3 regions of the Sporosarcina sp. CAU 1771 genome follow, and region 3 is predicted to be linked to each of the others. Evidence: predicted binding sites of a transcription regulator. Region 3 holds the regulator's gene; each other region holds the start of a gene.
What was found. The regulator CtsR, encoded in region 3, represses protease genes until heat stress. The targets are predictions, from matches to a motif close to ATGGTCAATAAAGGTCAAACA.
Positions count from the first base shown of each region.

Region 1: a site for CtsR is predicted at 2,001-2,021, ahead of ACXYMX_RS00920 (ATP-dependent Clp protease ATP-binding subunit). Genes of this name have one in related genera too.
Region 2: a site for CtsR is predicted at 2,193-2,213, ahead of ACXYMX_RS14025 (ATP-dependent Clp protease ATP-binding subunit). Genes of this name have one in related genera too.

Region 1 covers NZ_JBTLRN010000001.1:166,799-171,091, forward strand. Annotated here, with positions in the region: gene ACXYMX_RS00905 (Cof-type HAD-IIB family hydrolase) at 1-594, opposite strand, end outside; gene ACXYMX_RS00910 (serine aminopeptidase domain-containing protein) at 729-1,499, shown strand; gene ACXYMX_RS00915 (metal-sulfur cluster assembly factor) at 1,552-1,863, shown strand; gene ACXYMX_RS00920 (ATP-dependent Clp protease ATP-binding subunit) at 2,053-4,188, shown strand; gene ACXYMX_RS00925 (DUF2929 family protein) at 4,236-4,293, opposite strand, start outside.
Region 2 covers NZ_JBTLRN010000025.1:3,743-8,035, forward strand. Annotated here, with positions in the region: gene ACXYMX_RS14010 (SipW-dependent-type signal peptide-containing protein) at 25-696, shown strand; gene sipW (signal peptidase I SipW) at 754-1,368, shown strand; gene ACXYMX_RS14020 (hypothetical protein) at 1,405-2,064, shown strand; gene ACXYMX_RS14025 (ATP-dependent Clp protease ATP-binding subunit) at 2,260-4,293, shown strand, end outside.
Region 3 covers NZ_JBTLRN010000003.1:117,599-121,891, reverse strand. Annotated here, with positions in the region: gene ACXYMX_RS04495 (protein arginine kinase) at 1-977, opposite strand, end outside; gene ACXYMX_RS04490 (UvrB/UvrC motif-containing protein) at 967-1,521, opposite strand; gene ACXYMX_RS04485 (CtsR family transcriptional regulator) at 1,560-2,030, opposite strand; gene ACXYMX_RS04480 (histidine kinase) at 2,246-2,431, opposite strand; gene ACXYMX_RS04475 (hypothetical protein) at 2,486-2,863, opposite strand.

The DNA of each region.
Region 1 (4,293 bases), on a different contig from region 3:
TGCCGCTTTACTTAGTCCATGTTGAAAGACTTCAACGACATGCCCCCAAGGAGAATTCCAAACGCGGTGGCCAACTACTTCTGCATGTACGTGAGAAAGATGCTTACAAATCGCATCCACATTATGTTCATCTGCTTGAATAAGGAGCGTTGTAGGATCACGCTTCAGATGACTTCGGATTTCACCGGTTGTAATTTTAGGTTTACCGGTACTGAAAATATCAATCATTCGTTCATCGTGAATCTGCATGTAGACGTCGTCCATGACTTCCGCAAAGATATTATTCCACGGAAATTGCTGCATCGCTTCCATAACATCCTGAACAACGGAAAGTGACAATGTTTTATGAACGGGTTGCCACGAATGGTTCGTTGGATGATGAACAAACGCACCGTTAAAATTTATGATTGGTGTATTTAAGTTGAGCTCTTTATAATAGCGCTCAGATGCGCGGTAAGGTCTTCCTGTTGCAATCATAATATGATGGCCTTGTTCTTTCGCTTGCATTAACGTTTGTGCCGTTTTATGGGTAATTGTTTTCGCATCAGTTAGTAAAGTTCCATCAAGATCTAGAACGATTAAATGTGGTTTCAAAATAATTCCCCCTCTATTAAGTAAGTTTATCGTTAATGCGCTATTCAAGTCAAAATACTAGGATGGAATCCCACTTTTTGTTTTTCTAGAAAAACTTTGGTACGCTAAAATCTAAGAGGAAAGGTTGTGGGCAAATGATTATTCAAGAGGAACTATGGGGGCATATTCCATTGTTACATATAATAGAAGAAGACTTAAAGAATCAAGATGTACCGGTCGTCATTTTTCTTCATGGTTTTACAAGTGCAAAAGAACATAACTTACATTATGCATACAACCTGGCCAAAAAAGGAGTTCGGGTTCTATTGCCAGATGCGCATCTTCACGGTGCTCGTCATGAAAATCTTGATGAGGTTGAATTAAGTTTGCGGTTTTGGGAAATTATTAGTACATCGATGGAGGAAGTGGCAATTCTTCGAGATGAATTAATACGTAGGAAGTTAAGCACATCGCAAAAAATTGCTGTAGGCGGTACATCGATGGGTGGAATTACGACGCTGGGTTGTTTGCGAATCTATGAGTGGATTGACGTTGCGGCTGTGATGATGGGATCCCCTTCATTTGTCGAGTTGGCGAAAGGACAAATTTCTCAATTTGAACGAAGAGGATTTAAGTTGCCTGTAACAGAAGTGGAAAAGAAGCAGCTTCTTGACAACTTAGCTCAATTCGATCTTACGAAGAAGCCTGCTTCCTTAAATCAACGCCCTCTCTATTTTTGGCATGGAAAAAGTGATACAGTTGTCCCTTATGAACCAACGCATAATTTTTACAAGTCAATTAAGGAAGATTATTCAGATGTACCCAATCGACTTGTTTTTGTTTCAGATGAGGAAGCGGGACATACAGTTTCAAGAAATGGAATGAAGGGTGCAGTGAATTGGATTGCAAGTCAGTTGAAAGAGTAGTCTGCACTCTGTTATGATAAGATTATCAAGTAGAATAGGAAGGGGTAGTACAATGACGCAAGATATGATGAAAGAGAGTATGATGGGCGCTCTTGAAAATGTTATCGATCCGGAGCTAGGCATTGATATTGTTAACCTAGGTCTCATTTATGATGTAGAACTAGTTGATGAAGGTACGTCGAAAGTTACTATGACACTTACATCGATGGGCTGTCCGATGGGGCCACAAATCGTTGAAAATATTAAGCAAGAACTAATGGAACTTCCAGAAGTGAAAGACGTAGATGTCAACATTATTTGGAATCCACCTTGGTCAAAAGACAAAATGTCACGCTATGCGAAAATCGCTCTAGGCGTACGTTAATAAACAATAAAGGCTGTATGACTTTTCTAAAGTTGTACAGCCTTTTTCTATCTTTCGGAGGAAGTCATAGATTACGCCGGGGTGTAATTGATAGAGTGAATTCCTTTACAGCTGCATATTTTCATCTTATAATTTAATTAATCAAAGATGGTCAAAGTCAGATGAATAGAAAGGTGATTTGATATGCGAATGGCCGGCGAGCAAGAAGATCAACGCACACCACTTGAACAATTTGGACGAAACCTTGTTGAAGATGTGAAAAATGGAAAGATGGATCCTGTCATTGGACGGGATGAAGAAATCCGTAATGTGATTCGAATATTATCTAGAAAGACCAAAAATAATCCCGTCCTCATTGGTGAACCGGGCGTCGGAAAGACGGCAATTGTAGAAGGACTCGCTCAGCGAATTGTTAAAGGCGATGTTCCTGAAGGATTAAAAGGTCGTGAAATTTTCGAATTGGATATGAGTTCACTTATTGCAGGAGCCAAGTATCGAGGCGAATATGAAGAACGATTAAAAAGCGTGCTCAAGCAAGTTAAGGACAGCGAAGGACAAATTATTATGTTCATCGATGAAATACACACAATTGTTGGTGCAGGTAAATCAGAAGGTGCAATGGACGCCGGTAATATGCTGAAACCGATGCTTGCTCGAGGAGAATTGTATTGCATTGGAGCGACGACGCTCGACGAATACAGAATGTATATAGAAAAAGACCCAGCCTTAGAGCGCAGGTTCCAACAAGTACTTGTACGCGAGCCATCCGTTGAGGATACGGTGTCGATCTTGCGTGGATTAAAAGAAGCTTTTGAATTGCATCACGGGGTTCGGATTCATGACCGCGCAATCGTAGCTGCCTCCACTTTATCGAATCGGTATATAACGGAACGATTCTTGCCGGATAAAGCGATTGATTTAATCGATGAAGCAAGCGCAATGATTCGGACTGAAATCGATTCAATGCCGCAAGAACTCGATGCAGTAACTCGTCGAATGATGCAGTTAGAAATTGAAGAACAGGCGCTTCGAAAAGAAAAAGATGCTGCGAGTAAAAACCGATTAGAAGCTCTTCGCAGTGAGTTAAAAGAACTGAAAGATTCATCTGCTGATATGCGTGCACAATGGGATTCGGAAAAAGAAACGTTGCGTAAAATTCAGAAGAAGCGTGAACAGCTGGATCAATATCGACGCGAATTGGAAGATGCAGAAAATCGCTTTGATTTAACGAAGGCGGCAGAACTAAGTTATGGAAAAATCCCTACCTTAGAAAAAAAGTTAGCTGAACTTGAGGCACCTCTCTTAGATACAAAAGAAAATCGTTTATTACGTGAAGAAGTAACAGAAGAGGAAATTGCAACGATTGTAGCCCGTTGGACAGGTATTCCTGTGACAAAGCTAGTGGAAGGCGAACGCGAAAAACTGTTGCGTTTAGGTGAAACGTTGCAAGAGCGCGTAATAGGACAAGACGCCGCAGTTCAACTTGTTACAGAGGCAGTATGGCGTGCACGTGCAGGCATAAAGGATCCAGAAAAACCAATTGGTTCCTTTCTATTCTTGGGACCAACGGGTGTCGGAAAGACCGAGCTTGCCAAAACACTAGCCGCAACGTTATTTGATTCTGAAGATCATTTCATTCGAATTGATATGTCTGAGTATATGGAAAAGCATAGTGTTTCAAGGTTGGTAGGTGCGCCACCTGGATATGTTGGATATGAAGAAGGCGGCCAGTTAACAGAAGCGGTTCGACGGAATCCTTATTCAGTAATTCTTTTGGATGAAATCGAAAAAGCGCATCCTGACGTGGCCAATATTCTTCTGCAAGTACTCGACGATGGACGAATTACAGATAGTCAGGGAAGACTTGTTGATTTCACAAATACGGTGATCATCATGACATCAAATATCGGTTCTTCGTATTTAGTGCACGGATTGGAAGAAACGGAGAATCATGCAGCTGAGGATCTTGTTATGGCAGAATTGAAAAATCATTTTAAGCCAGAGCTACTAAATCGAATGGATGATATTATCATATTTCATTCATTAACAGGAGATTCTTTCCGCCTCATTGCCCGAAAAATGCTTGAAGATCTTGTTGGCAGACTTTCACTTCAAGAAGTGCACTTATCGTTTACCGACGATGTGTTGGATTGGATTGTCGAATTTGGAACGGACGCCGATTTTGGAGCTCGTCCACTCAGACGATTTATCCAAAGACATGTCGAGACGCTTGTTGCAAAGGAAATTATACGTGGAGATATTTTGAACGAAGAAGTGTTGGCACTTACTATGGTTGATGGTAAGTTAAATCTAATAAAAGCATAAAAATAGCCACTTGGATCAGAAAGCGTCCAAGTGGCATTTTTTGTGAATTAATTATCCGAAACTGGTTCTGACGGTAAAGATTCACCGATAATAAAGATAAAGAGT
Region 2 (4,293 bases), on a different contig from region 3:
ATGAAAATGAAGGACGTGATTGTATTGAGGAAAAAGAGTGGACGCAGATACAAGCAAAACAATCGGGCCCTTATTTTTAACTTAAAAATCGCGCTCATTTGTTATTTGGCTGTCTTTGGAGTCAGTTATTTGACCTCTGACACATCCGCATATTTCACCAGTCAGACTAAAGTCTCTCAAACAATCACTGCGGGCACTTGGGAATTGCCAAAAGTGATTGATGAACTATGCGAGGAAGAGAAGGGGGAAGAGGTTTCAACTGAAAATACCGAACTTGACTGTGAAATCAAAGGTGAAATTAATGACGACAATGAAAGTGAAAATATAGATGTGGACGGCTGTGATGAAGAATGTAAGAATAACCAATCTAAGGATGACAACGAATTAGGTACAGAGATGGATACTGAAGAGGAAGCAGTTAGCGTTGACAAAGAACTAGGTACATTAGAAAACAAAGACAAACAGGCAGAAAAAGAAGAAAGTAAAGATCTGTATCTAAACGACAATCAGCCTGAGCAAGTCACTGAAGATAAACCAGAAAGTGAAAATAGTAAATCTAAAGATAAGCAACTAAAGAAAGAAATTCAAGAACAACCAGATAAGAACGGAGGAACTAACATTGAACCTCAAGAAAAGAAGGTACCAAGTGAGATTCTCGAATTAGAAACAAGTATAGAAAATACTACTGATCAATAAAAAGTTTAGAAATTTATAGTTATATCGGATCAAAAATAAGGGTGGAAGGTGATAGATATGAGAGAAAGAAAAAGAAAGACGTCTAAAACGAAAAAAGTTATGAAATGGTTAAATAATATTCTTACAGGCATACTGATGGTTCTGTTAATTACTGTAGCTTCCTTAGTAGTCATCACAAAAGCTTCTGGAGGAGAGCCACAGCTTTTCGGATACCAAATAAAAACGGTTTTGTCGGGATCGATGGAACCGGGAATCCAAACGGGCTCGATTATCGCGGTAAAAACAGATATAGATAAAAATAGCTTTAAAGAAGGCGATGTCATCACATTTATGGAAGAGGAAATACTGATTACTCATAGGGTTACTGAGGTTTCGGGTAGTGGGGATTCGGTTCTTTACCGTACAAAAGGGGATAATAACAACGCGGCAGATATGAATCCGGTGATGGCTCAAAACGTGGTTGCGGAGTATTCAGGTTTTACTTTGCCTAATGTAGGCTACTTTGTTAACTTTTCTCAATCAAAAAACGGCGCATTTTTGCTTCTGATACCGGGTTTTCTACTTCTACTCTACTCTGCAGTAACGATATGGAGAGTACTATCTGTAATCGAGTTGCCTCTAAAGAAACAAGTAGAAGTAATGGATGATGATGGCGGGAAAAGTTCTACCTGAATCAATTTCTACAGATTTACAGGGAGGCATTAGTTAATGAACAAATCATTTCAAGTGCTGTCGTTTCTATTCATTTTATATCTATTATTTTTTATTCCCACAACGACCGTTTTTGCAGATGGTGAAAGCGATGCGGATAAGAAGGAACTTGATATTAGTATTTCACCAAAAGATACTTTATTTGATATAAGCAATATGAAACCCGGTGATTGGGCTCCTCGGACAATTACCGTCAACAATTTGGGAAGCCAAGATTTTGTTTACGGAATTAAGTTGCAAAACAATGGAGAGAAAAAGTTGTACAATGAGTTATTGTTGGAAATAAAAGTTGATGAATTGGAATTGTATTCAGGTAAGTTAACTGAGTTTAACTCATTCTTAGAAAGAGAACTAACTAGTGGTAGCAATGAAAATCTAGACATCACGGTGCGCTTTCCAGAAGATCTCGGAAATGATTTTCAAGGACAGGCATCGGAATTTACGTTCACATTTACAGCAGAAGGTGAAAATAACACGACGGTTCAAGTTATGACAAATGGTTTGGTTGCAAGCAGTAGTTTAACAGCGGTCGGATCAGGGACGGCCGCCATGCCGACAACACTATTTTACCTATTCGTATTTGGTTCTATAGTTGTAGCAAGCGGAATTGTATTGATGATTGTTAACCGTTATCGTCGTTTTAAGCTAGCTCAATAGCCAATTGAATAAAACTACCAGTGCATCGTGATTCATGCGCAGGTAGTTTTTTTGTATTCTATTAATAAAGCTGAGAGAACTTAAGCAGAATTCTTGAATGTCAAAGATGGTCAGTGTACAATTAAGTTAAGGTTAAAGATAGTCAAAGTCAGAAGGGAATTGCCCTTCATCAAAATTCAAAAGGGGGAACGAACTATGAGATGTCAAAGTTGTGGAGTAAATGAAGCAAAAATGAGTTTACGTTTTCAAATGAATAACCAAGGAGTACAAATGCAACTTTGTACGAAGTGTTTTCAGGAAGTGAGGTCCCAGTTAAGTACAGGGAATATGTCGATGTTCAATCAAGGAACTGGACAAGCAAACCAAGCAAGTGGCGGGAATTCCGCACAAACACATACAAAACAAGTTCAGGAAACAAATGAACCAAGTATACTAGATGAGCTCGGAAGAAACATATCAAATGATGCAAAAGAAGGATTAATTGACCCTGTCATCGGACGCGATTCAGAACTTAAACGTGTAATCGAAACGTTAAATAGAAGAACTAAAAACAATCCGGTGCTAATCGGAGAACCAGGTGTGGGTAAAACTGCGCTTGCTGAAGGACTAGCTGTGAAGATTCATGAAGGTGATGTACCTGCTAAAATGTTGAATAAACAAGTGTATGTGCTCGATGTCGCCTCACTCGTTTCAGATACAGGAATACGTGGGCAGTTTGAAGAGCGTATGAAACAGCTGATCGCTGAATTGGAAACACGAAAAGATGTTTTGTTATTCGTAGATGAGATTCACTTGCTCGTTGGGGCAGGTAAAACTGAAGGTTCTCAAATGGATGCCGGGAATATTCTAAAACCTGCATTGGCAAGGGGAAGTCTACAACTAATCGGTGCAACAACATTGAAAGAATACCGACAAATTGAAAAGGATGCAGCACTTGAGCGACGCTTCCAGCCAATTATCGTTAAAGAACCATCTGCAGAAGATGCGGTTCAAATACTAAACGGTATTAAAGACCGCTATGAAAACTTCCATGAAGTGCGCTATTCGGATGAAGCGGTGCAAGCATTCGTAACATTGTCACAGCGTTACATTCAAGATCGTTACTTACCGGATAAAGCAATCGATTTGATGGATGAAGTAGGGTCTCGCTTAAACCTTGCGCAATCCTCTAACGATTCTGTTGCGTTAACAACTCGTTTGGAAGAAATAATTCAACAAAAAGAGCAAGCGGCTGAAACAGAAGATTATGAGACAGCAGCTAATTTACGATACGAAGAAATTAAGCTTCAAGAACAATTAGACGCAGCAAAAGAAAACGGAGAAGTCGATTATACAAACGTATCGATTTCTGAAATTGAGCAAATTGTAGAAGAGAAAACGGGGATTCCTGTAACGAAATTACAAGCTGCAGAACAAGCGAAGATGAAAGGACTTGCTGAAAACCTTGGCGATAAAGTCATAGGTCAAGGTGAAGCAGTCGACAAGATTGCAAAAGCAATCCGCCGAAGCCGAGCGGGTCTGAAATCGAAAGACCGCCCAATCGGATCGTTCTTGTTTGTTGGACCAACGGGCGTAGGGAAAACAGAACTTACAAAAGTGTTGTCCGAAGAATTATTCGGTTCACGTGATGCCCTAATTCGTCTAGACATGAGTGAATACATGGAGAAGCATGCCGTATCTAAAATTATCGGTTCACCTCCAGGTTATGTTGGACACGAGGAAGCTGGACAATTAACGGAACAAATTCGTCGCAATCCGTATTCGATTCTGTTGCTCGATGAAATAGAAAAAGCGCATCCAGATGTACAAAACATGTTCCTGCAAATTATGGAAGACGGTCGCTTAACGGATTCCCACGGCCGAACAGTTAGCTTTAAAGATTCCGTTATCATAATGACGAGTAACGCTGGTACGGGTGAGAAGAAAATAAATGTAGGCTTTAATCGAACAGAACATGATTCCGTTACGATGCTCGAAACATTAGGCGACTACTTTAAACCAGAGTTCTTAAACCGTTTCGATGCGATTGTGTCATTCAATGAATTATCTGAAGAGAACTTACTTGAAATCGTAGACTTGATGTTGAATGATTTACAAGAAACTATCAAAGAAAATGAAATTGACATAACGATTACTCAACAAGCAAAAGAAGCATTGGTTAAATTGGGATACGACAAACGTTTTGGTGCTCGACCACTTCGTCGCGTCATCCAAGATAAAATCGAAGAT
Region 3 (4,293 bases):
GCAAATTGCTGAAGAAAACCAGGCTGCATAAAAATCATCAATTCATTCAATATCGAAACGTCTACATCTTGAATAATATTTAGATCAATGCCAAGCCGTACATCCGATAGACAGCGTGCCGCCTCTCCTGAAGGCAAAAGTCTTGCATAGACAATTGTTCCAAGCGAGCGAAACAATCTATTTTCAAGTGCTAGACGAGATTTCGCCAAAAGAACTTCACGAGATTTACGCTCATGCGCAATTAATCGAGAAGCAATATTCTCTAAATCCGAAAGAATCTCTTTTTCCGTTTTACCTAGAGTCGTTTGGTTAGACACTTGATAGACGTTCCCCGGCGCATCGCTACCTTCACCGTAACTTCCGCGAACGACCATACCGAGCCGAGAAATCGCTGGAATAATCCGATCAATTTGCTTCGTCATTGTCAACGCCGGGAGATGCATCATAACCGATGCACGAATCCCAGTGCCCGTGTTAGAAGGGCAACTTGTCATATATCCGAAGGTTTCATCAAAAGCATAAGCCAACTCACTTTCAAGCAAGTCATCGACAGCATCAGCTTTCTCGTATGCAGCCTCTAATTGAAGACCTGGGTAAATACATTGGATGCGTATATGATCTTCTTCATTTATCATCACGCTTACCGTTTCGTCTTTAGACAAAATGACCGCGCCGTGCCGGTCCGGGTTTGCCAAATGAGGACTAATCAGATGTTTCTCTACCAGAACCTGACGTTCCAGAGTAGGCAATTCCGACATTTTCATATACGTGTATTCTGTATTTTTGGAATCAACCAAAGTACCTGTAGCCGCCTTATCCACTGCCAATGCATCGTCTTCAGTAAAAGCAATTGGGAAACGGTACCCTGTCAAGTTTCTCGCTAACCGGATGCGGGTTGACATTACTATGTCCGAATGTTCACCGTGTGCGGCCATCCAACCCGTCACCGCACTTTGAATGAATTTCTCAATCGTCATGAACTTCGTCACCTCCGTTAACCAATTGTTCCTTTAATGAATTCGCTTCATCTCGTAAAGCTGCAGCTTCTTCAAATCGTTCGGATTCTACTGCCTCATTCATCTTGTTTCGAATTTCTTCAATTTTTCTTTTTACCGCATATATTTGGTTAAATGAAATCGGGATTTTACCAGTATGTGAAGAATGTCCATTATGAAGTTTCCCAAAGACGCTTGGTAACTTCTCTCGAAACGTTTCATAGCAGGTTGCACAACCAAACTTTCCAATATCAAGGAACTTCCTAAATGTTAAACCACACGAGGGACAATCTAAATCCGTACCATCCGCTGTGCGCGTCTGTTGAGGTGCCTGAAAAAGGTCTGCACCGCCAAACCATTGCGAAAGAAACTGTTGAATCGATAATGGTTCTTGATTCGGGTCAAAATTAAACGCCTCGGATTTAAACGCACATTTTTCACATAAATGATGCTCTATCGACTCTCCCATATGCCCTTTCGTTAGAATGACAGTAGCAGGTCGTTCTTTACATTTTTCACATATCATCGAAAGTCACCTCAAATCGGTTTAATTAACGTCTTTCTTTATTCCATTTGCTCATAAATAAGTGTTAAAAGCATTGACTGCAAGATTCGCGCACGTAGTGCATCTCGTTCAGGAAGTGGAAGTCGCAACGTCATTCTATCGACAGCTGCTAAAATTAGTTTTGATTCCCGTTCAGAAATTACATCTTCTTCTAAAAGCCGATAAACTACATCCAGCGCCATTGTATTGGAGGCTCCTTCTTCTAGCCCCATCAATATATGGTCAATTAGATCTTTACGTGAATTTGTCTGAACTCGAAATATACGGATATACCCACCACCGCCTCGTTTCGATTCAACAGCATATCCACGTTCCACTGTAAAACGTGTATTAATGACATAATTAATTTGCGAGGGTACGCATTGAAACTTCTCGGCAACTTCATTCCGCTTAATTTCAACTTTACCACTCTGTTCTTCTTCGAGGATTGCCTTTAAATATCCTTCAATAATGTCAGAAATGTTTCGCACGTTCTCACCTCTTTCATTTCGGACGATAAGCCATTGACTTTGACTATCTTTGACTTAATTGTACAGGACATTCCTATTCTTTCGCAATTGATAAGCATTGCGCCTGCAACATGCTTAGTGTTGACAATCCATGCCTTAGTTTAGACCCCAAATTTTCTGCGTTTCTTTTTGAACATAAAAAAGTGGGACCCCTGCGTAAAAGGGGCCCCACTTTTTCACTCTTCTTCGCCTTCTTCTTTCGGAAACAGGAAGTAGGAAATAACTCCACTCACGATCGTTGCACCAATCGTAATCAATACACGCGCCACGTCCGAAACTTCCTGGTGGTTACGAGACAGCATGACCCAACTAGTTCCCATTACTAAGATCATAATAGGTATGACATATTTTAAACCCCTCAACAGATTCACCCTCAGATCGAATTTATGATAGTTGTATTCTACCATAAAACGAAATCAGAACCTTGGTCTACATCCTGGACCTCTCCATCCAGGTCTAGTTCCACCCATACCTGCTGGACCGAAGCCTCCTGGACCGGGACCGAAACCACCCATACCTGGTCGAGGACCTCCTGGACCGTAGCCAGGCATTACCATTCCACCTGATACATTTTCAGTTGTCTCTGTGTAGTAGTGACGAGGTACTGGAACTGTATATTCACGGTTCACGTTAACGATCGGATGAATCACAGGAACGACTTGTGGAACAAATTGGTTATGAAACCGATACTGCGTCGGACAGACAATTGGCTGCATTTGGTTGCCCATCTGGTTACCCATTTGGTTGCCCATCTGATTGCCACAATTATGTTGATTATGGTGTTGTTGCATCATATTCTCACCTCCTCCTTCTATTACATGTGAAAAGTTATGTGATTCACGGGCTGACGACTATTCCCATGCGTTTTGTAGGAGAATTACTTTTATTTGGAATAGAGTGTGGGCGATTTTGTGTTGTGGGAATGAATTGGGCGTTGCGGGAGCAAGTGGTGGCGTTACCGGAATAAACTCGTGCGATACGGGAGCAACCGGTGGCCATACGAGAATAAACGACGGCGTTTTCGCGTTGCGGGAGCAAATGATATCGTTACGGGAATAAACTCACGCCATACGGGAGCAATCCGTCGCCATACGAGAATAAAGGACGAGGATCTCGCATTGCGGGAATAAATTGCTCGTTGCGGGAACAAACAGCATCGTTACGGGAATAAACTCGTGCCATACGGGAGTAACCGGTCGCCATACGAGAATAAAGGACGAGGATCTCGCGTTGCGGGAATAAAACGCTCGTTGCGGGAGCAAATGGCATCGTTACGGGAATAAACTCGTGCGATACGGGAGCAACCGGGGGCCATACGAGAATAAACGACGAGGATTTCGCGTTGCGGGAATAAAACGCTCGTTGCGGGAGCAAACAGCATCGTTACGGGAATAAACTCGCGCGATACAGGAGCAAACAGTGGCCATACGAGAATAAACGACGGTGATTTCGCGTTGCGGGAGCAAATGACATCGTTACGGAAATAAACTCACGCCATACGGGAGCAATCCGTCGCCATACGAGAATAAAGGACGAGGATCTCGCGTTGCGGGAATAAATCGCTCGTTGCGGGAGCAAACAGCATCGTTACGGGAATAAACTCGCGCGATACGGGAACAACCAGTGGCCATACGAGAATAAACGGCGGTGATTTCGCGTTGCGGGAGCAAATGACATCGTTACGGGAATAAACTCACGCCATACGGGAGCAATCCGTGGCCATACGAGAATAAACCGCGGCGATTTTGCGTTGCAGGAATAAATCGCTCGTTGCGGGAGCAAATGGTGGCGTTACGGGAATAAACTTGTGCGACACGGGAGCAACCGGTGACCTTACGAGAATAAACGACGAGGATTTCGCGTTGCGGGAATAAATCGGCCGTTGCGGGAGCAAGTGGCATCGTTACGGGAATAAACTCGTGCGATACGGGAGCAACCAGTCGCCATACGAGAATAAACGACGGTGTTTTCGCGTTGCGGGAAAAAATCGGCCGTTGCGGGAGCAAGTGGCAGCATTACGGGAATAAACTCGTGCGATACGGGAGCAACCAGTCGCCATACGAGAATAAACCGAGGATTTCGCGTTGCGGGAATAAAACGCTCGTTGCGGGAGCAAATGGTGGCGTTACGGGAATAAACTCGTGCGATACGGGAGCAACCGGGGGCCATACGAGAATAAACGGCGGTGATTTCGCGATGCGGGAATAAACTCGTGCCATACGGG